Regions from separate parts of the Bacillus pretiosus genome, predicted to be linked through region 1. Evidence: a T-box and tRNA genes for the amino acid it is inferred to sense, from the RefSeq annotation. Region 1 holds a T-box; the other holds one or more tRNA genes.
What was found. A T-box is a leader RNA that pairs with one kind of tRNA and senses whether it is charged. The one in region 1 lies ahead of ACU8YW_RS16540 (tryptophan--tRNA ligase), so its partner is inferred to be a tRNA-Trp.

Region 1 (10,931 bases):
CCGCCTTTCATATCAGAAGTTAGCGAATCTCCGACCATTAGTACACTTGATTTATCAGTAATCCCAAACTTCTCAAATGCATAATCAAAAATCTCACGCGCTGGTTTTTGATGACCAACCTCTTCTGAAATAATAATATGATCAAAGAAGTTACATAAAGGCGAATTTCCAATTCTCGATTGTTGCACCTTCGTATATCCATTCGTAATAATACCTAACTTGCAATCTTGTAGTTTCTCACATAATTGTACTGCACCTTCTATAAGATGTACTTCTTTCCCTAAGTTTTCAAGGTATACATCATTAAATTGCTGCGCATCTACTTCTATATTATGCAGTGCAAATAATTGTCTAAATCGATCTACCGCTAATTCACTTAGTGTAATCATTTTATTTTCTAAATCTCTCCATAATCCATTACTAATCTCTTTATAACTTGCAAGATAATCATCATACCCTGTAGGCATGCCAAACTGTACAAACGCGTTATGTAATGCGTTTCTTTCCGTCTCAGGAAAATCTAATAATGTATCATCTACGTCGAATAATATAACTTTGTATTTCATTATGCTCTCCTCAACTAGTACGTTATTTACAACTTGTATTTTCTCATTAATCGTCTCTTAAGTCGAACTTTTTCCCTTTACGAATAATAGCTGTACAGCAATCTTAAAGTTGTTTCAGACACACGAATCATGTTATTCAAAAATAATTAATTGTGAAAATACTATAAATTTGAGATAATTTGGATAATGAATCCAATTTTAAAAAAGGGAATACAGGAATAGAAAGGGGCGGAAAGACATAGTAAATTCATGGGGAAGACCTAAAATACAAATCCCAAAAACAAAAAGTGAATGGATTGGAGATATCATTGGATATTCATTATTCTTTGGATCAATCATTTTTTTGATTATCATTTGGGGAAGATTACCCGAGGAAGTACCCACACATTATAACGCATATGGGGCTGTAGATCGCTGGGGATCAAAGTGGCAACTTTTGCTTCTACCAGGAATTGGGGCATTCATACTCCTTTTAATGCAAACTTTAGAAAAGTTTCCAGAAGTTCATAACTACCCACAAAGACTGCATGAATCGAATGCTCCGCTGTTTTATTTAAATAGCAGAAAAATGCTTAATCAATTAAAAAATGTCTGTTTACTTATTTTTGCTTTCATCCAATTTGAAACAATTTCAATAGCTTTATATTGGAGCGGCGGTTTCGGAAAATTATTTTTACCGATATTGTTAATTGGGACAGTTATTCCAATTGTCATAGGAATAATAAGACAACGAAAAATTTCATAATAGAAACAGGAGGCTAATCCAATTAGCCTCCCTCCTCATTATTTATCCTCTAGCAATAACACTTTCATGTCTTCTAACGACTCTTTCGTATAGCCAAGTGCTTTTTCAGCATACACTTCAACTGAACCGTATTGCTTTTTCACTTCATCAATCGCAGCTTGTAAATATTCAGCGCGCGCTTCAAACATTGCGCCTAATATTGCTCTACTTTCATCGTTTTGTAGTTTTGCACCTAAAAAAGTCATCATTTTTTCATTTAATTTTTCACGGAAGCCGTTACTTAGTAAATAGTCTTCCATTACTGTTTTTTCCGGTACACCTAGTAAAAGTAATAATAGTGCTGATCCGAATCCAGTACGGTCTTTTCCAGCTGTACAGTGGTTTACTAACGGTAAGTTTTCTGGGTTTTGTGCTAAGTTTAAGAAGCTCACGAATGCTTCATTACCACTTACGAAATCTTGATTCATTTTCACAAGATACTCGCCTGGTTTCCCTAACATAGAAAGGTCACCAACTTGGAAAAATTCATTTATGTTCAAGTCTTTTGCCAAGTCTTGCATAACTGGTAAGCACACTTGACGAGCACCCGTAATCTCTGGATTCGGCTTATGCTTCACTTCAAAATCTGTACGGTAGTCACAAATTAATTTTAAGCCAGACTTTTGTAAATAGTCGATATCCCACTCTGTTAGTCCTGCTAATTCTTCAGAACGGTACAACTTGCCCCATTTTACTTTACGGCCTTCAGTCGTTTCATATCCTCCCATATCACGGAAGTTAAACGCGCCTTGTAATGGCAATCTACGCTCAGCTACTGTCACTGCTTGTCCATTACTTCCTACTAGTCTAAAATATGGACGTTCAGTTTCACTCGGGTTTTGAACTGTACATGATGATTCTCCATTTACCGTTGCAAGTAATTCTCCCGTTTCTTCAATATGCTCTGGTGAAGTACTCCAGTAAATGCGAACTTCTTCTATATTATTTTCCCACTTTATATATAACGTATTGTCTTCATTTCTTTCTACAGTTGCTTGTAACCAATTTCTTTGCTGCTCCATTCTTTCACCAACACTTTCTCGTATAATCGAATCTTTCTCTATTGTATTATAGGAATATCTATTTTGTCGTTCTCATTTTTCTTTTTATCTTACAAACAGGCTAGAAGTTCTTTTACTTGTTCAAAATTTGTACACGGATTCCCGTTAAACAAGTTCAAGAACCTTTTCCCCCTCCTAAAACCTTCTCACATATCGCTCAGTACAACTTAACAACTGACATCCATTCTTTTCAAAAACATCCTTCATCCACTCATTTTGTACATTTGTCTCGCCAATATAATAAGATGCGCCTATTTCTTTTAAGACAAACATTGCCCCTGTAAAGAACGCTGCTTCATACCCTTTATTTCGCATATTTGGAGCAACTGCGAAATACATTAGTTTTCCTTCTTCTAACGTACCACTCTCAATATGCGGGATTACAATTCCTACCGGCTCTTCATCGACACTCGCTGTTAAACAATGCTCTTTCCATTGCTCACCAATTTCTTGTAGCATCATATTTACAAAGTGATCATAATCAATTTGTTCTCCCGTCACTTCATTCCACAGTGAATAAAAAGCGTCTTCGCCTATCTCTTCAATAAGCTTAAAATCAATCTCACTTTCTACACCTTCTACTTCATATATATCCTTAAATACAATCATGTTTTCAGTAGCATATTCAAATGAATACGTTTCGAAAGATTTCTTATATACATCATAATTTGGGCTTTTTGAAGAAATTTCAAAATGTAAGTTTTCTATTCCCTCTTTTTCAGCCTCAGCAATGCAATACTGCACTATTTCTTCTAATTGCTCTTCTGTAAAAAGCTCTGCATTATTTTCTTTTATCATAATAGAAGAAGCATTTCTTCTTATTTTAAAATGTTTTTCTAACTGTTCTATAGTCATCATATACTTCCCTCATCTATGTCATACTCGAATTTCTACTTGTTCTCCTTGCATGAGCAGGATTGTCCTTGAATATATAGAATACTAGAAAACATCGCATCTTTAAAGTGCGGAGGAGGTTCTCCATTGGATATTACAACGTTACAACAACAGTTAGAGCTTATACAACAAAATGACTATACGCAACTGCAACATATAGATATAAATGAGTTAACACTCAACATGCTTCAGTATATCGGAACGACTGATAGTTACGTTCGTTACCAACTTATATATAAATGTTTTGCACATTTCATTCATCATGAATTCCTTATGGATGATCAGCTGAAATTACTTTTACAAACTTGTTTAAGTGATGAGTATTTATATTGTGACATTTACTCCCCGCATACAGATGGGGTTTTCACACGTTCTTATACTGTTTCGTTACTTGCGTTAATACTCCAATTCGCTAACTCGCACTACTTTTTTACAGAAGAGGATATTGAAGACATAAAAAACAAACTCATTACATACACAAACTTAGAAACAGATTTCCGAGGCTATATTGAAAATAAAGGATGGGCTCATTGTCTTGCCCACGTATCTGATGCCTTTACTGAAATTGTTCACAATTCCTATACGACTTTTGAGTGGTATGAAGAATTAATTCATTGTTTATTGAATAAAATCTTCATTCCATCTGACCTTTTTCATAATAATGAAGATGAACGAATTGTTACACCGTTACTATCGATGCTATATCATGATTTTCCGCAAGATGAGTTAATTTCAATTATTTATAAAAAAATAAAAAGGCTTCCTCAAATTAGAAAACGCCTTTCGCTTAATGAGTATTGTATATTATGTGCCAACATTAAAACCTTTTTACGCACATTATTTTTCAGAACGAAAGATGATCATAACTTAGCCTATACAGCACGTAAAACAGAAAGAATGTTAAAAGAACTTCCTAACTATTATTAAAAGCAAGGAGAAATAACATGGGTTATATTGAAGACATGAGAAATTTAGTAGGAAATCATCCACTTATTTTAATAGGTTCACACGCCATTATATTAAATGAGAAAAATGAAATATTACTGCAGCTACGTACAGATTTTAACCGCTGGGGCATTATTGACGGGGCCTTAGAATATAACGAAACGTTAGAAGACGCTTTAAAGCGAGAAGTGTATGAGGAAACTGGACTTATTATTAAAAATCCAGAACTATTCCGTACATACTCAGGACCAGATTTCTTTCAAATCTATCCAAACGGCGATCAAGTACACGGTGTACTCGTTGTTTATATTTGCCGCGAATTCAATGGCGAACTTGTATGCGACCAAACGGAATCGAAAGAACTGCGCTTCTTTCCGCTAGATGAGTTACCTAGTAATCTTCCTTCTGTTATTGAGAGGATTGTTACTGACTTTCAGAATTCGAATTGAACTATTAATATAGTCAAGATGAGATTCACCTTGACTATATTTTTATTTATTATCCTTATTTAACTCTTGTACAATATCCCTTTTTCCTATTCTATTAGCAAAAGGTAGAAAAATAATAAGGACTATTCCAAACATCCCCGCTATTACCGTTACGATAAGTTTGAAATTAAAAAATAAAGGTGTACGATCTATTATACTTACCATATAGGTTAATAATGTTCCTATCACAACGCCTAGCACTATTCCAATAAGTACATATAATTTAACTTGCGTCAAAATAACTTGTACAATCCCCTTTTTCTTAACTATTATTGCTCGTAAAATGGCAAACTCTTTTCTTTTAGATTGAATATTATTTATAAGTGTATTACATACCCCTAATGTTACACTTAACAAAATTACTATAATAACAACAATGAAGATGGACCATCTTTGCTGAAACATTAAATTAGATTGTTTTAACGATTGGGTATAACTACTTATTTTTAATTGTGGATATTGACCTTTTAATTCCTTTAATTGCTCCAACGTCTCTCTCTCATTATTTGAACTAATAAATGCACGCTCAAAAACTGTATAATCTTGTTTATATGTTACATTACTCCAATCCATAAGTACCGCAGGAGAATTCGGTAGCTCATTAACAATTAACCCAATTTCCACCTTACTAGTCGGTCTAACTTTTTGTTCCTGTTCTGAAAATAGACCCAATTGAACGATATCACCTACATGAAGTTTATACCGCTCTGCTAACTCTTCGGTAATAATTATACTATTCTCCAAATTCGCAGGTACTTCTGGCAGTAATCCTTGCTTTTCCATTTCTTTCAAATCACCTAAATTATAGTCAAAAGTAATATATTTTTCACCTTGCTTTAATTCTGCAAGTGAGTTCGTACTAATTGTACTAGCTCCTTTTACACTACTTATTTCTTTAAATATATTTTGTATATGAGGTGAGGAAATTGTTGAATCATTATTCAAACGATTTTCTACAACAATATGTGTTGGAAATTCTCGTTTTAAATATCTTTCATTATTTTTTTGCATCGTTTTAAATATAGTGGATCCGAAGACAACTATCACCATCATTGTACTTATCATTAAGATAACAAATGTATTTTTCCTTACTTGCGGAATTACATTTTTAATAGCAACAAATGTATTCCTTCCAAATATTTTTTTCATTATAGGTAGACATGCTATTAATATCGAAGAAAGATAAATAGGAAATAATATATACACCCCTAAAACAAGAAATATAGACCCTATTAATATCACTATCGCCTGCGTATCTCCCGTATTTGCTACAAATCCACCTAAAACAGTTAAAAATATGCTACTAATTAAAAGGAACTTCCCCATCATACTGCGTGTTTTTTTATTAGAAAAGTCGGATTCCTCATTTTCGCGCATAAGCTTTACTGGCAATATTTTCGAACTTCTGTATGAAGGATATAACATAAACAATTCAATAAAAAAGATACTACAAATCATTGTTACAATTGCTATTTCATAGTCGAAACTCATTGTATTAATTTGAAAAGCAAATACATGCTCTAGCCAACTTTGTAAAAAACGGTTACTTATTACAGCTAGTAACAAACCAAATATTCCACCAAAGAAATTAATTACACTACATTGAATAAATATAACTTTAAACATTTGTTTCGTTGTTGCTCCCATTGATCGCATAATAGCAAATTGACTTTTATATTTATATAAAAACACTTCAAAATTAGACATTAATAATAACGATGTAATAATAAGTATTAATACAGATACAATAACTATAAAAATATGTAATGACACTAAGTTACTTTTTAAAAACTCGTCTTCCTCCGCAATATCGATTCTTAATTCTTTGTCTATTTTATGAATTTGACTAGACAATGCTAGTACATCTGCATTCTCTTTTGCTTTTATCAACACATAAGTAGCCTCATTGTGTTTACCCGTTTTTTCATATACGTGCTGTTTCACCGCACCTTCCGATAAAACGAGTATGTCTGGAGCTGAACCTCCAGCTTCTATATCAGGTAAAATTTCTTTTACTACATAGAATTTATTTTCTATTTCAACCTTTTCCCCAACTTTTACTTGTAAAGTTTCCGCTAATCCATCATTTAATGTTACTTCTTCATTTGATAGATTTTTAGAGAAGTGATATCGACTTTTAGATAACGAATCATTTTGAACACCTACTGTATAAATAGTTGTATTCAATTTATTCACTTGAAAATGATTTACCAATACTTTTGACATGTATTCAATATTTCCTTGTTCCTTAATATTTTGTAGTAAAGATTTATCCATCAATTTATTTTGATCAGGGTTATATCCAACAGATAAATCCATATCTCCATATAAATTTTTAACTTCATTTATAACAGACTGTTTGGCATGACTCGAAAATACAATCATCGTAACAATTAGAGAAACAGCCAACATAACGCTAACTATAGAGGAAATAGCAGTAAATTTATTCATCTTAAAAAAGCGTAAACCTAATCCTCGTACTGATTTTATCATTTTGATTTCTCCATTAATTTTTTAAATTTATCTAAAATAATATTCATATCATTTACTCCATGAGAACACGTATAATCATCAACAACTTCTCCATTATGAAAGAAGAGAACCCGATCTGCATACGTAGCAATGTGAGGATCATGAGTAACAAGAATCATACTTTGATTAAATTTTTGTTTCATATCGACTAGTACTCGTAAAATATCATTAGACGTATTGAAATCTAAATTTCCAGTAGGTTCATCTGCAAGAACAATTGGAGGAGATGTTATTAATGCCCTACCAATTGCAACACGCTGTTGTTGTCCCCCAGAAAGCTGAACTGGTCGATGATTTCTCCAATTTACTAAACCAAGAACATCTAATATTTTATTTGTTTTTTCTCGTATCTCCTCTTCTGAATCAGTTGATAATATGAGGGGTAACGCAATATTTTCTTCTACAGATAAATCCTTTAATAAATGAAATGACTGAAATATAAATCCTATGTTATCCCGCCTGTACTCCGTTGCATATGGTTCAACAAACATATTTTTAGGGACTTCACCATTTACATATACGACTCCCTCATCAGGTTTGTCTAAAGCACCAAGTATGTTAAGCAATGTACTCTTCCCAGACCCACTCGTTCCCATTACAGCAAGGAGTTCTCCTTTATTTAACTCCAAAGATACATTTTGTAAAGCTCTAACATTTGTATCTACACTCTCATAAGTCTTACTTAAACCTTGAACTGCTAACACAATTTCACTCATCTTTATTCACCTCAACATGATTAAATGTTACTTCCTCCATCAGATTAACTTGAATTAAAATTTTTTCTTTTAAATTACTAGGTGGTACAATTTCTGTTCCTATTTGAACTAGCAACATTTTTAATTGGAGAATTGTAACCATTTCTATCCCTCCCTCACTCTATATTGGTAACAAATTTAAATTTCGTTCGATTTTTTTATAAAAAAAACAAGGGAACGCTCAGCGTTCCCTCTCAAACCCAATCCGTTTTTTAATTTCTGCTAAATTTACCTTCGCAATAGTACGCGCCCGCTCAGCACCTTTTTCTAACGCTTCATATAATAAACTTGGCTCATTCATATACAGAGCGTACTTTTCACGAGGTCCAGCTAATTCACGGTCTACAACGCGAAACAACTCTTTTTTCACATCGCCCCATCCGATTCCAGTTTCATACTTTTCGCGCATCGACTGTATTTCATCTTCTGTCGCAAATTCTTTATATATCATAAATAACGTTTCTAGTTCTTTCGGTTCATTCGGAAGTGAGGAGTCTGTTTTAATTTTAAATATTAATTTTCGTAGTTTTTCTTGCTCTGTAAATAATGGGATCACATTTCCATAACTTTTACTCATCTTCCTTCCATCAAGACCAGGTAAAATGGCACCTTCTTCTTGTATGACATACTCCGGAAGCGTAAATGTCATACCAAATGTATGATTAAAATACGTCGCAATATCACGCGCGATTTCAATATGCTGAATTTGGTCTTTCCCTACCGGCACATGAGTAGCTTGAAATAGTAAGATGTCAGCTGCCATTAAAATCGGATACGTATATAATCCCATATTCACGCCTGCATCTACCTCTAAACCCAATTCTTTATTTTGCTCCACCTTCGCTTTATACGCATGGGCACGGTTCATAATCCCTTTCGGAGTTAGGCAAGCTAATATCCAAGCTAATTCTAGAATCTCCGGCACTTCTGTTTGTCGGTAGAAAATAACATCTTCTCCAAGTCCAAGTGATAACCAAGTAGCTGCTACCTCTTTCGTATAACTACTAAACTGACTTGGATCATGAACAGCATTTAACGCATGATAATCCGCTATAAAATACAATGCTTTTCCTTCATTCTTCTTTGACATTTGTAATGCAGGTTTAATCGCACCAATATAATTTCCTAAATGAGGATAACCTGTCGGCTTAATTCCTGTTAACATTATTTTTTCGCTCACCCTAACTCCTCCTTCCTTAAAATAAAAAGAGCCCCTCATCCTATAAAAAGGACGAGAGACTCCCGCGGTACCACCTTCATTAGCTATCATTCATAGCTCACTTCAACTTCGTAACGTGAAGTAACCGTCTTTGCCTACTCATTTCAGCTAGAAGCTCCGGAGCCCATTCCATATTCATCCCTTACTGATTTCCACCACATATCAGCTCTCTGCAAAGTTTTGAATATGTACTCTTCTCTTTCATTGCTTTTCGTTATTTTTTTACAGTTTATCACATTTCTCGTTCTCTCAAAACTGAATTTTCTATTTTTATTAAGTTTTAACAATAGTTATTACCAATTTATTCCGAACGATATATAATCAATATATATAGAATTGATTTGTAATACAAAAACGAGGTGATGTCATGGGTTGGTTTACTAAAAAGAATGATACGTTTAAGATTGATGTATTTAAGAACGATGATAATAGTCACGATGATACTTTAGGGGTAATTATACATTTCACACCTATCGCAATATATTTATACACCTGCGATGAGTACATAGAAACATTTGACGGTGCGCTCACTTTTGAAAATGAGAACGGAAATCAAGTAGAAATCGGGGGTACCTTCATTTCTCTTGAAGTAGATGCTAATTTTCGCATGGACGATTTAATTTTTGATTACAAACTAAAGGAAAGCAATCTACCTATCATTGAATTAAAAGCCTACGCATAAGGTTTATTTGTTTACTTCAACAAGAGTATAAATAAAAAAAGGGCTAAAACAGTTTTATCTGTTTTAGCTCTTTTTTACGTATTCAACTTAACAAATCTATAACTATGCGTTACTAACACTTTTAATATCGCATATCCTGGAATTGCTAAAATAATCCCCATAATTCCAAATAAATTTCCGGCAGTTAAAATAATAAAAATGATAGTAATTGGGTGAATGTCTAGCTTTTTTCCCATAACTTGCGGAGAAATAAATTTACCTTCTGCTAATTGTACGACCATCATTACAATAATTACTTTTAACACCATTGCTGGCGAGTCAATAAATGCGATAATTAATGCTGGTGTAATTGCAATGATTGGTCCTACGTACGGAACGATATTTACAATCATTGCTAAAATAGCGAGTAATACCGCATATTTAATACCAATAATAAGGTAACCGATTAATAGCATAATACCGATAAACAAGCTAACGATAATTTGTCCTCTAATATACGAGCTAATCGCATAATGCATATCATCTAGTATTCTCATCGCTGCTGGTTGTCTTTGCTCTGAAATAAACTTTAAAAAGTGGTTTGGTAATTGTTCACCATCTTTTAAAAGATAGAACAATATAAACGGAACCATTACAAACGTTAAAACGACCTCTGTAACAGTACTTAAAAATCCAGTTACATTTCCAGTTACTGATGATAGCGACTTCGTAAAATCAACTGTGTAGTCTTTTACCATACTCGCTACATCAATATTTAAATTCTCTTGAATTTTGCCTAGTAAATTACTTTCCCCGAATCTACGTGCTGCTCGTTCAATTTCATGACCGAAATACGGTAAGTTATCTATTAATGCATCAATTTGATCTTTAATAATCGGGATTACTGTTACAACTAAAAATACAAATAATCCTAGTACTATTATATATATAGAAGCGATTGATACGATTCTTGAAACACCTTTCTTTTCTAAAAGCGAAACGAATGGATGCAAAATATAAAATAGC
Region 2 (10,931 bases), 2.6 Mb from region 1:
TCTTCATATCGATATCCAAATATTTCATACGTTGCTGGATTTGCATATGTAATTCTACCTATAGAATCCATAGATATAATGGAGTCATTATTATATTCTAATAACGACTTAAACAACATTTGTTTTTCCTCTATCTCTGCCTTTTCCTCAATCTGAGCTGTGATATCCCTCGTAATACAAATAATAAACTGACATACTCCTTCTTCGTCGAATACAGGATTAAGTGAAGATTCATAATGTAACTCACCCTTTGGTAAACTAACTACATCACAAAAGGTATGTGCTTTCGCTTCGCTCGCTACTTTTGCATATTGCACTCGCAATATTTCCGCCGTATCTTCTGATAATACTTCAGCAAACGTTTTTCCATAACATTCTTCGCCTAGCTTCGCATAATCCATACCTATCTTATTTACATAAATATATTTAAAGGTTTCCTCATCCATAACTTTCACAATAAATACTAAATCTTGAATAGCATGTAATAGTCCTCTTCTTATTAAATCCATATCTATCATACTTAAAAAGGTATTTTGATTATTATATTGTTCCTTCATATTTATCTCAACCCGTCTAATCTATTTTTATTCATATATCCCATTCTATATGAATATGTACCCTTTTTTAAATGTATGATTACATATTATTTTTATTTTTAGAAAAAAAGTCGCCATATGGCGACTTTTAATAAACAATTTCTAAATCTAATCCCGGATAATTTTGTTGACGGAATGCTTCATAAATTAAAATAGCTGCTGTATTAGATAAATTTAATGAGCGCACTTTATCAGTCATTGGAATACGTAAACAATGATCGAAATTTTCTTCGATTACATTAGCTGGTAAGCCGTTTGTTTCTCTTCCAAATACAAAATAGTAATCCTTCTCACGTTTGCTATAATCAAATGCTGTATGAGCTTTCTCGCCATACTTTGTTAAATAGAAGAATTCACCGTCTTTATTTTTCTCATAAAATTCTTCAATTGAATCATAATACGTAACTTTCACGTGCTGCCAATAATCTAATCCTGCACGCTTTAACATTTTATCATCCGTTGAAAATCCAAGCGGTCTAATCAAATGTAATTCTGTTCCAGTTGCTGCACAAGTACGAGCAATATTCCCTGTATTTGCTGGAATTTCTGGTTGATATAAAACAACATGTACTCCCACGCGATATTCACCTCTGTTTTTTGTCTACTACGTATTATACCACTTGAGCGAAAAATCTCTACCCATTAATAATATGAAAGAATTTATATTTCATTTGTGGTGTATATTTACTAGAATCTTCATAGTTCCAATAACGCCGACGGCTATTCGCTGAATGTGCATTTACAAGTGGCATACCATCTGCGTCTTTTGCTACTACAATCGTCGTATGATTCCACCTACCATCATCCTCGAAATCATAAGCGATGACATCACCAAGAATAAGGTCCTCTGGCCTTTCTACCGCTTCAGCTCGAAGCCCTGTTGTAGCACCTGACAAATACCAATAAAAAGAGTGTGCGACAGCCCAGCTCCAACTCCACTGATTCTCCCTTTGCCACCATCCTTTGCGAATATTAGGATATCCATTCATTGGTACTTCTCCAGTATGAAGACATTGAGAAATAAAATTCGTACAATTATCAGGGAAATTACGATATACAGGGTTTCGATCATCCCACCAACGCTCTGCATATTTAACCGCCTCTAAACGGTTGTACTGATAAGAACCATACTTCTCTTTTGTAACTTCCCTTTCTAACGTCTCACTCATTCCAACTGCTTCTGGCACTTCAATAGCATAATCACCTATTACCCGACTATTATTTAAACAAACTCTTCGTTTTAGTTGTTCCTCTTCGATATAAAATAATTCTTTATGTTTAATTAAATATTTAAAATGTATTTGATAATCAATTTCTTGATGATTGCTATTATTTAATTGTCTCATGAAAGAAACATCCGCAGTTGCTTTCACTATCTCTGCATTACGCTTTTGAAACAATTGTTTCTTTCTCTGTGCTATTTGTAATAAATCTTCAGCAATACCATCTACATTTGTTCGTTTCTCTGTTACATATGCTAAAAATTGTTGTACTTGCTTTTCAATATTTATTTTTACAACCATTTCGTCTCCCTCCCATATTACAATATGAAGAAGGGAGATATTATCTACTCTTTTTTCTGCGCTAACAATTCAAGTCCGCGATTCATTTCATGAAGAACCTCTTCATCTTTCTCACGTTGCATCGCTTTTTCAATAGCTTCGCCCACGCCATCTCCACCAATTTTCCCAAGTGCCCATGCTGCTGTTCCGCGAAGTACTGGTCTTGGATCGTCTTTCATAACACCAATTAAATCTGGAATTGCTGATGCCTCTTTAAAATGCGCAAGTGCCAAAATTGCATTTCGTTGCAACGGCTTTTTACCTCTCCATGAACCAGACATAATTCCATATTTCTCTTTAAAATCACGATTGCTAATTGTTAAAAGTGGTGTTAATAACGGCTTAACTAACTCAGGATCTGGTTCCATCTCAGGATGATTATGAAAATCCATTCCTTTATTTTTCGGACAAACAGTCTGACATGTATCACATCCATAAATACGATTTCCTATTTTGTCGCGGTATTCTTCCGGTAGGAATCCTTTCGTTTGTGTTAAAAATGCAATACATTTCTTCGAATCTAACTGTCCTCCTTGTATTAAAGCGCCTGTAGGACAAACATCAATACATTTTGTACAACTTCCACATTGATCTTCTATCGGCTGATCTGGTGGGAAGGGAACGTTTGTAATTATTTCTCCTAAATATACATACGAACCAAATTCAGGTGTAATAATAGCGCAATTCTTACCACTCCATCCAATACCGGCACGCTCCGAAACAGCTCGATCACTTAATTCACCCGTATCAACCATTGACTTAACTTCTATATCGGGAAGTTTTTCGATTAAATATGCTTCTAATTTTTGCAAACGATCTCGTAAAACAAGATGATAATCTTGTCCCCAAGAGGCACGACAAAAAATACCGCGGCGTTCTCCGCGCTTACTTAATGGTGCATTTTTTAATTTTGAAGGATACGCTAATGCAATCGCAATAATTGATTTTGCACCAGGTAGTAGAAGCTGTGGGTTCGTTCTCTTTTCTATATCAGACTCTTCAAATCCCGATTGATAATTTAATTGTTGTTGCTGGATTAACCTCTGCTTTAATTCCTCAAATGGTGAGGCACTAGCAAAGCCTATTTTATCTATACCAATTGTTTTACTATACGCAATGACATCTTGCTTTAATTGTTCAAAATCCATTCCTAATCGCCTCCTCAGATGAATCCATCCCTTATGTAACGACTATATTGGTTAGCAATTCACTTTTGGAATACTATTCTTTACTTCTATTTTCGCATACAATTATGTTTTTCAAACATTAAAAAACGCAATGCCTCGTTTATCTTAGAAACGAAACACTGCGTTGATCACAATTTATAGAAAAACATTTAATAAAATTTGGAGCGGGTGAAGAGAATCGAACTCTCGACCAGAGCTTGGAAGGCTCTTGTTTTACCACTAAACTACACCCGCAAATATGAAATAAATATAAGATATTAGAATAACTTATGTAAAGTAGTATAGCATGTAAAAAAAACGGAAGCAAGAATTTTATCGAAAAAAGTCGAAAAAGTGATGAGTATCTCATCACTTTTTCAATTCTTTATCAATCGCCTTCTTCATACTATCCAAATCAGGGTTTGCAAGATTTCCGTTTATATATACTGAAGGAGCACCTTGAACTTTTAATTTTTGAGCACGATCTGAATCTTTACGTACTTTTTCTTTTATTTCTTTACTGTGTAAATCTTTCTTAAATTGTTCTACATCAACTTTCGGAAGCTTCTCTTTCACAATGTTAAGAAGTAATTCTTCTGTAATCCATTCTTCCGTGTCTTTCTTTTGACTTTGATAAATCTCATCGTAGAAAATCCAGAATGAATCTTGATCTTGTTTATAAATTGCTTCACCAGCTGCTGCACCTAAATCAGAGTCTTTTCCGATAAATGGGAAGTTAATAAAGTATAACTGCACTTTACCTTTATCGATATACTCTTCTTTTAATCGTGGTAATACTGTTACATCCCAAGTACGACAAGCAGGACATTTGAAGTCTCCAAATTCAACTACCTTAACTGGGGCATCATCTTTCCCTAAAGATTGTTGTGTGGAATAAGCAAACATCTCATTCCCTTTATCTTTTTTGTCATTTATGATGCTATACGCAATTGTTCCGATTACAATCAATACTGCGATAGAAAAAACTACACCAAGAGCCATGAGTTTATTTGATTTCATATACATTCCTCTTTAAATTCATATTCTGTATACAGCATTGTACACAATACACATAATATCAACACTTATATACGTCACGCAATGAACACGCTCACATAAATTACAAAAACACAATAATTGTGACGATATTGTGTCACAATTTGTCACAATTTATTCAAAAAAAGGAAGCTCCTATGTAGGAACTTCCTTTAGCTTACTGCTTTTTCACGAGCACTCTTTAACATCGACTGCTCTGTTTTTATATCATGACGAATTACTAACTTCTCACTAACTGCTTGCACATACTCATTATGATTGATATAGCCTTCTTTCTCCATTAATCTCAAAACGACATTTCGTCTCTCTACGGCCTTATCATAATTTTGTGCAGGTGAGTAATAAGCGGGTGCCTTTACTACAGCAGCCATCATTGCACTTTCAGCCAACGTTAATTGGCTCACCTTTTTACCGAAGTAAAGGTTTGCTGCTTTTTCAATTCCCCATGCTCCTTCTCCGTAATAAATATTACTTACATACAATTTTAAAATTTCATCCTTCGTAAATGTCCGTTCAATTTTTTTCGTATAAAAAATTTCTTTCCACTTACGAGAAAATGTACGTTCATTCGTTAAAAAGGCATTTTTGGATAACTGTTGTGTAATTGTGCTTCCGCCTTGCACAACACCACCAGCTTTTATATTCTCAACAGACGCTCTGACAATCGCTATATAATCTAAACCGTTATGATGATAAAACCTTTTATCTTCTGTCGCAATAAATGCATGTGTTAATGATTCTGGCACCTCTAACTTAGCAGGTACATGTAATTTACTAATATCACTTTGCTCGATCATTATATTTCCAATGAATAATAACGTACAACTTAACAATAATAATAAAATAATGGCTTTATAAAAGAATTTAGTCATTGGATTTAATGCAACTTTTTGATGATAGTTCACCCTAGATAATACTCGTTCTTTCATCTTAAACACCTCTTTTCCACACAGCGTATAACTCTTACTTTAAGAATACCTTGTTGTAAAAAAATATCCCATCGATTTCTCTTACACGTACCTTACATCATTGTAAGGTATAAAAAAGTATTGTATCACAGTCCTTTTTTATCTACTATTCATCTGAAATATTGAATATAGATTATGCTAAACCAATAACAGAGTATACCTTAAGCCTATACTTCCCTATTAAAACATCCTATTTTCATTATATCATCTACAAAAATATATATTTGTAAGTATCTAGTAATCTAAATGTATACAATATATCATACATTATACAGAACAAACGTTCCTGAAATCAATACTAGCACTATTATTATTTTGACCTTTTTCTTAAACAGTATACAAAAAAGAGTAGTGATTTGATTGTATCTCAAACCGGCTACTCTTTTCTTCACAATCTACCTATTAAATTATATGGCTGCACTTCCCACGTTTCGTACGGAATACAATGTGTTGCTCTCATCGCATCAAGCGTTCTGGATTTCATATGAGGACGCGTTATATACTCATCTATATTCTCTTCATTTAAAACAACAAATTTAGCCTCTTGTATTTCTTCAGGCTGAATTTGTATTTCACCGCTCACGTATGCCACTTTAAAAACAACACCTAGAATGTGCATGGAAGCATTATAATAAACTCCTGTAATACCGATAGGCTTCACCGTTAATCCTGTTTCCTCTTTTATTTCCCTACAAACAGCTTGATCGAGCGCTTCTCCTTCTTCCACCTGTCCTCCTGGCAACTCCCACGTATCCGATCGCCAATGTACTTTAGCTAATAACACTTCGTCTTTTTCATTTGTTAAATAACCTGCTACAGCAACGATATGCTTTGGTGTTTTATGTTCCATATTAAACCTCCTAGAAATAATGATTATTTCATATATCCCTATAAGCATATTCCCTGTCTAAAACAAAATACCTTTACTAATTCATCCTCTTAATTAACTTCATGAAAAAAAGCCCCTATCCGTTAAATGAACAGGGGCTTCTATCGTATTATTCTCCTAAGTCTACGTTGTGGTAAACTTGTTGCACATCTTCTAGATCTTCTAATGCATCAACCATTTTTTCAAATTGTACTTGAGCCTCTTCAGGAAGTTCTACATCACTTTGTGCAAGCATTGTTAATTCTGCAACTGTGAATTCTTCAACACCAGCATCTTTAAGTGCAGATTGTACGGAATGGAATTGATCAGGTTCAGCATACACGATAACAGAATCTTCTTCTTCTAGAATGTCACGTGCATCAACATCTGCTTCCATTAAAATTTCAAGAACTTCATCTGATGTTTTACCTTCAAGACCGATAACAGCTGTCGCATCAAACATGTAAGCTACAGAACCGTTTACACCCATGTTACCACTGTTTTTGCTAAATGCAGCTCGTACATCTGCTGCAGTACGGTTTACGTTATTTGTAAGTGTATCTACAATTACCATAGATCCATTTGGTCCGAATCCTTCATAACGAAGCTCGTCATAATTTTCTTCTGAACCGCCTTTTGCCTTTTCAACTGCACGATCAATAATTGTTCTTGGTACGTTGTATGTTTTCGCACGTTCTAATACAACTCTAAGCGCTTGGTTTGATTCTGGATCTGGCTCGCCTTGTTTTGCTGCCACATAAATCTCACGTCCAAATTTCGCGTATATACGGCTTGTATTTGCATCTTTTGATGCTTTTTTTTCTTTAATATTATTCCATTTACGACCCATACTTTCCACTCTCTTTCCCGTTTTAAATCTACATAAAAATATTAATATGAAATATAATGTGTATTCAACACATTTTTAAAAGAAATATAAAAAGTTCATTTTTGATTCATATTACAGACATAATATAAATTACTATCATTTTGTTCTTTCGACAAGTTATATTATACATGAATTTCTACATTTATTACGAATTTTAGAAGCACATAGTATAATTTAACAAAAAAGACTCTAACAGAAATGTTAGAGTCTTTTTATATAGCCGATACATATTTCCATAATATTCCCATAACTACTTTCTATTGTTGTATAATAAAAAAAGGAAAAAATTTGAAGAGAGATGGAGGGAGAAGTATGACACATTCACATGAGAAAAAAGCACATGGTCTGAAAGGAATAGGAGAGAAGTTAAACCCAACTATCTATCAAGTGAGATTCATGAAATTAGATGAACCAATTCAATTTGAGTCATTTCCTGAATTAAAGGAATTAGGAGATTGGTTGAGTACTTCAACGCACATGTGGGCGTGCCACTCAACTATGTACAAGTACAACAAAGAAGAGTTTGAAAAGAGGTTTTTAGAAATTACAAACTTAACCGTTGATAATGTACTAATATCTACTGGTGCTGTCGGATTTAACTTCATGTCACCGGGTTGGAGAAATTCTCTCTAGAGTGCTCGAAGGGAATATTGTATATACAATATTCTGCTGGAATTTTATAGAATATCACAATTAAAAGGATAAAAATGAATGTTTGTTTTTATCCTTTTAATGTTTCGCAGTCTACTCACCGTACACTTTTTGTACTTATTTTGTCATATAATGAAAAGAAAATACAAAAAAACTCTATACTAATTGTATAGAGTTTTTTTCGCCGTTCATGATACCGATGGTCGGGGTCGAACCGACACTCCCGAAGGAACACGATTTTGAGTCGTGCGCGTCTGCCAATTCCGCCACATCGGCACAAAAGAAAGGCGGCAACCGGATTTGAACCGGTGGTAAAGGTTTTGCAGACCTCTGCCTTACCACTTGGCTATGCCGCCATGTTAAATTTTATTGGAGCGGAAGACGGGATTCGAACCCGCGACCCCAACCTTGGCAAGGTTGTATTCTACCACTGAACTACTTCCGCAAAATGGCTGGGCTAGCTGGATTCGAACCAGCGCATGACGGAGTCAAAGTCCGTTGCCTTACCGCTTGGCTATAGCCCATCGAATTCTTACTTAATTATATGTAAGTATCAATTAAATTATTTGTAATTTTAAAAATAAAAATGGGGCGACTGATGGGAATCGAACCCACGAATGCCGGAGCCACAATCCGGTGCGTTAACCACTTCGCCACAACCGCCATGTTGTGTAAATATATTTGGCAGGGGCAGTAGGAATCGAACCCACACTGGAGGTTTTGGAGACCTCAGTTCTACCTTTAAACTATGCCCCTATGTAAATGGTGGAGGGGGGCAGATTCGAACTGCCGAACCCGAAGGAGCGGATTTACAGTCCGCCGCGTTTAGCCACTTCGCTACCCCTCCGAAACTTACATGGTGCCGGCTAGAGGACTTGAACCCCCAACCTACTGATTACAAGTCAGTTGCTCTACCAATTGAGCTAAGCCGGCGTATATTATTAAGATAAATGGTGGCTCGGGACGGAATCGAACCGCCGACACGAGGATTTTCAGTCCTCTGCTCTACCGACTGAGCTACCGAGCCTTATTAAAATGGCGGTCCCGACCGGGGTCGAACCGGCGATCTCCTGCGTGACAGGCAGGCATGTTAACCACTACACCACGGGACCATTTGGTTGCGGGGACAGGATTTGAACCTGCGACCTTCGGGTTATGAGCCCGACGAGCTACCGTGCTGCTCCACCCCGCGATAATACTATTCATATAATTTATATGGTGGAGGATGACGGGATCGAACCGCCGACCCCCTGCTTGTAAGGCAGGTGCTCTCCCAGCTGAGCTAATCCTCCAAAAGTGGTGACCCGTACGGGATTCGAACCCGTGTTACCGCCGTGAAAGGGCGGTGTCTTAACCACTTGACCAACGGGCCAAATATTATAAATCCTATGGCGGAGAGCAAGGGATTCGAACCCTTGATACGCTTGTGACGTATACACGATTTCCAATCGTGCTCCTTCGGCCAACTCGGACAGCTCTCCAATGGCTCCGCAGGTAGGAATCGAACCTACGACCGATCGGTTAACAGCCGATAGCTCTACCGCTGAGCTACTGCGGAATAATATTGCCTGGCAACGTCCTACTCTCACAGGGACAAGGTCCCAACTACCATCGGCGCTAGAGAGCTTAACTTCCGTGTTCGGTATGGGAACGGGTGTGACCTCTCTGCCATCATTACCAGACATTATTCTTTTGAGACAATCATTATTATAACTTATTTTCTTTAAAAGTCAACAAGTTTTTTATGTTCTCTCAAAACTAGATAACATTGCTACATATTATATGGTTAAGTCCTCGATCTATTAGTATTCGTCAGCTCCACATGTCACCATGCTTCCACCTCGAACCTATCAACCTGATCATCTTTCAGGGATCTTACTAGCTTACGCTATGGGAAATCTCATCTTGAGGGGGGCTTCATGCTTAGATGCTTTCAGCACTTATCCCTTCCGCACATAGCTACCCAGCTATGCCCTTGGCAGAACAACTGGTACACCAGCGGTGCGTCCATCCCGGTCCTCTCGTACTAAGGACAGCTCCTCTCAAATTTCCTACGCCCACGACGGATAGGGACCGAACTGTCTCACGACGTTCTGAACCCAGCTCGCGTACCGCTTTAATGGGCGAACAGCCCAACCCTTGGGACCGACTACAGCCCCAGGATGCGATGAGCCGACATCGAGGTGCCAAACCTCCCCGTCGATGTGGACTCTTGGGGGAGATAAGCCTGTTATCCCCGGGGTAGCTTTTATCCGTTGAGCGATGGCCCTTCCATGCGGAACCACCGGATCACTAAGCCCGACTTTCGTCCCTGCTCGACTTGTAGGTCTCGCAGTCAAGCTCCCTTATGCCTTTGCACTCTACGAATGATTTCCAACCATTCTGAGGGAACCTTTGGGCGCCTCCGTTACACTTTAGGAGGCGACCGCCCCAGTCAAACTGCCCACCTGACACTGTCTCCCGGGTCGATAAGACCCGTAGGTTAGAATTTCAATACAGTCAGGGCGGTATCCCACCAGCGCCTCCACCGAAGCTAGCGCTCCGGTTTCAATGGCTCCCGCCTATCCTGTACAAACTGTACCAAAATTCAATATCAGGCTACAGTAAAGCTCCACGGGGTCTTTCCGTCCTGTCGCGGGTAACCTGCATCTTCACAGGTACTATAATTTCACCGAGTCTCTGGTTGAGACAGTGCCCAAATCGTTACACCTTTCGTGCGGGTCGGAACTTACCCGACAAGGAATTTCGCTACCTTAGGACCGTTATAGTTACGGCCGCCGTTTACTGGGGCTTCAGTTCAGAGCTTCGCTTACGCTAACCCCTCTCCTTAACCTTCCAGCACCGGGCAGGTGTCAGCCCCTATACTTCGCCTTACGGCTTCGCAGAGACCTGTGTTTTTGCTAAACAGTCGCTTGGGCCTATTCACTGCGGCTTTCCGTTAAGAAAGCACCCCTTCTCCCGAAGTTACGGGGTCATTTTGCCGAGTTCCTTAACCAGAGTTCTCTCGCACACCTTAGGATTCTCTCCTCGCCTACCTGTGTCGGTTTGCGGTACAGGCACCTTTTATCTCGCTAGAAGCTTTTCTTGGCAGCGGGGAATCAAAGACTTCGCTCCATAAGGAGCTTCCCCATCACAGCTCAGCCTTCACGATAAGCGGATTTGCCTACTTATCAGC

Region 2: it encodes a tRNA-Trp, which carries the amino acid that the T-box ahead of ACU8YW_RS16540 (tryptophan--tRNA ligase) is inferred to sense. The anticodon was not compared.

Annotation. Positions count from the first base shown of each region.
Region 1 covers NZ_CM129593.1:3,222,681-3,233,611, forward strand. Annotated here, with positions in the region: gene ACU8YW_RS16495 (YjjG family noncanonical pyrimidine nucleotidase) at 1-566, opposite strand, end outside; gene ACU8YW_RS16500 (DUF1648 domain-containing protein) at 862-1,311, shown strand; gene ACU8YW_RS16505 (tyrosine-protein phosphatase) at 1,350-2,372, opposite strand; gene ACU8YW_RS16510 (GNAT family N-acetyltransferase) at 2,547-3,269, opposite strand; gene ACU8YW_RS16515 (DUF2785 domain-containing protein) at 3,393-4,232, shown strand; gene ACU8YW_RS16520 (NUDIX hydrolase) at 4,250-4,699, shown strand; gene ACU8YW_RS16525 (FtsX-like permease family protein) at 4,742-7,231, opposite strand; gene ACU8YW_RS16530 (ABC transporter ATP-binding protein) at 7,228-7,986, opposite strand; gene ACU8YW_RS16535 (hypothetical protein) at 7,979-8,128, opposite strand; gene ACU8YW_RS16540 (tryptophan--tRNA ligase) at 8,207-9,244, opposite strand; T-box leader at 9,250-9,458, opposite strand; gene ACU8YW_RS16545 (hypothetical protein) at 9,612-9,926, shown strand; gene ACU8YW_RS16550 (AI-2E family transporter) at 10,001-10,931, opposite strand, start outside.
Region 2 covers NZ_CM129593.1:545,130-556,060, reverse strand. Annotated here, with positions in the region: gene ACU8YW_RS02920 (sensor domain-containing protein) at 1-557, opposite strand, end outside; gene trmL (tRNA (uridine(34)/cytosine(34)/5-carboxymethylaminomethyluridine(34)-2'-O)-methyltransferase TrmL) at 685-1,173, opposite strand; gene ACU8YW_RS02910 (amidase domain-containing protein) at 1,232-2,119, opposite strand; gene queG (tRNA epoxyqueuosine(34) reductase QueG) at 2,164-3,306, opposite strand; tRNA gene ACU8YW_RS02900 (tRNA-Gly) at 3,506-3,579, opposite strand; gene ACU8YW_RS02895 (DsbA family protein) at 3,694-4,344, opposite strand; gene ACU8YW_RS02890 (transglycosylase domain-containing protein) at 4,533-5,309, opposite strand; gene ACU8YW_RS02885 (NUDIX hydrolase) at 5,737-6,198, opposite strand; gene ACU8YW_RS02880 (YebC/PmpR family DNA-binding transcriptional regulator) at 6,347-7,066, opposite strand; gene ACU8YW_RS02875 (DUF3884 family protein) at 7,418-7,738, shown strand; tRNA gene ACU8YW_RS02870 (tRNA-Leu) at 7,951-8,032, opposite strand; tRNA gene ACU8YW_RS02865 (tRNA-Cys) at 8,042-8,112, opposite strand; tRNA gene ACU8YW_RS02860 (tRNA-Gly) at 8,127-8,201, opposite strand; tRNA gene ACU8YW_RS02855 (tRNA-Gln) at 8,206-8,280, opposite strand; tRNA gene ACU8YW_RS02850 (tRNA-His) at 8,344-8,419, opposite strand; tRNA gene ACU8YW_RS02845 (tRNA-Trp) at 8,439-8,512, opposite strand; tRNA gene ACU8YW_RS02840 (tRNA-Tyr) at 8,520-8,603, opposite strand; tRNA gene ACU8YW_RS02835 (tRNA-Thr) at 8,614-8,689, opposite strand; tRNA gene ACU8YW_RS02830 (tRNA-Phe) at 8,708-8,783, opposite strand; tRNA gene ACU8YW_RS02825 (tRNA-Asp) at 8,793-8,868, opposite strand; tRNA gene ACU8YW_RS02820 (tRNA-Met) at 8,872-8,948, opposite strand; tRNA gene ACU8YW_RS02815 (tRNA-Val) at 8,973-9,048, opposite strand; tRNA gene ACU8YW_RS02810 (tRNA-Glu) at 9,054-9,128, opposite strand; tRNA gene ACU8YW_RS02805 (tRNA-Ser) at 9,146-9,237, opposite strand; tRNA gene ACU8YW_RS02800 (tRNA-Asn) at 9,240-9,314, opposite strand; rRNA gene rrf (5S ribosomal RNA) at 9,323-9,438, opposite strand; rRNA gene ACU8YW_RS02790 (23S ribosomal RNA) at 9,539-10,931, opposite strand, start outside.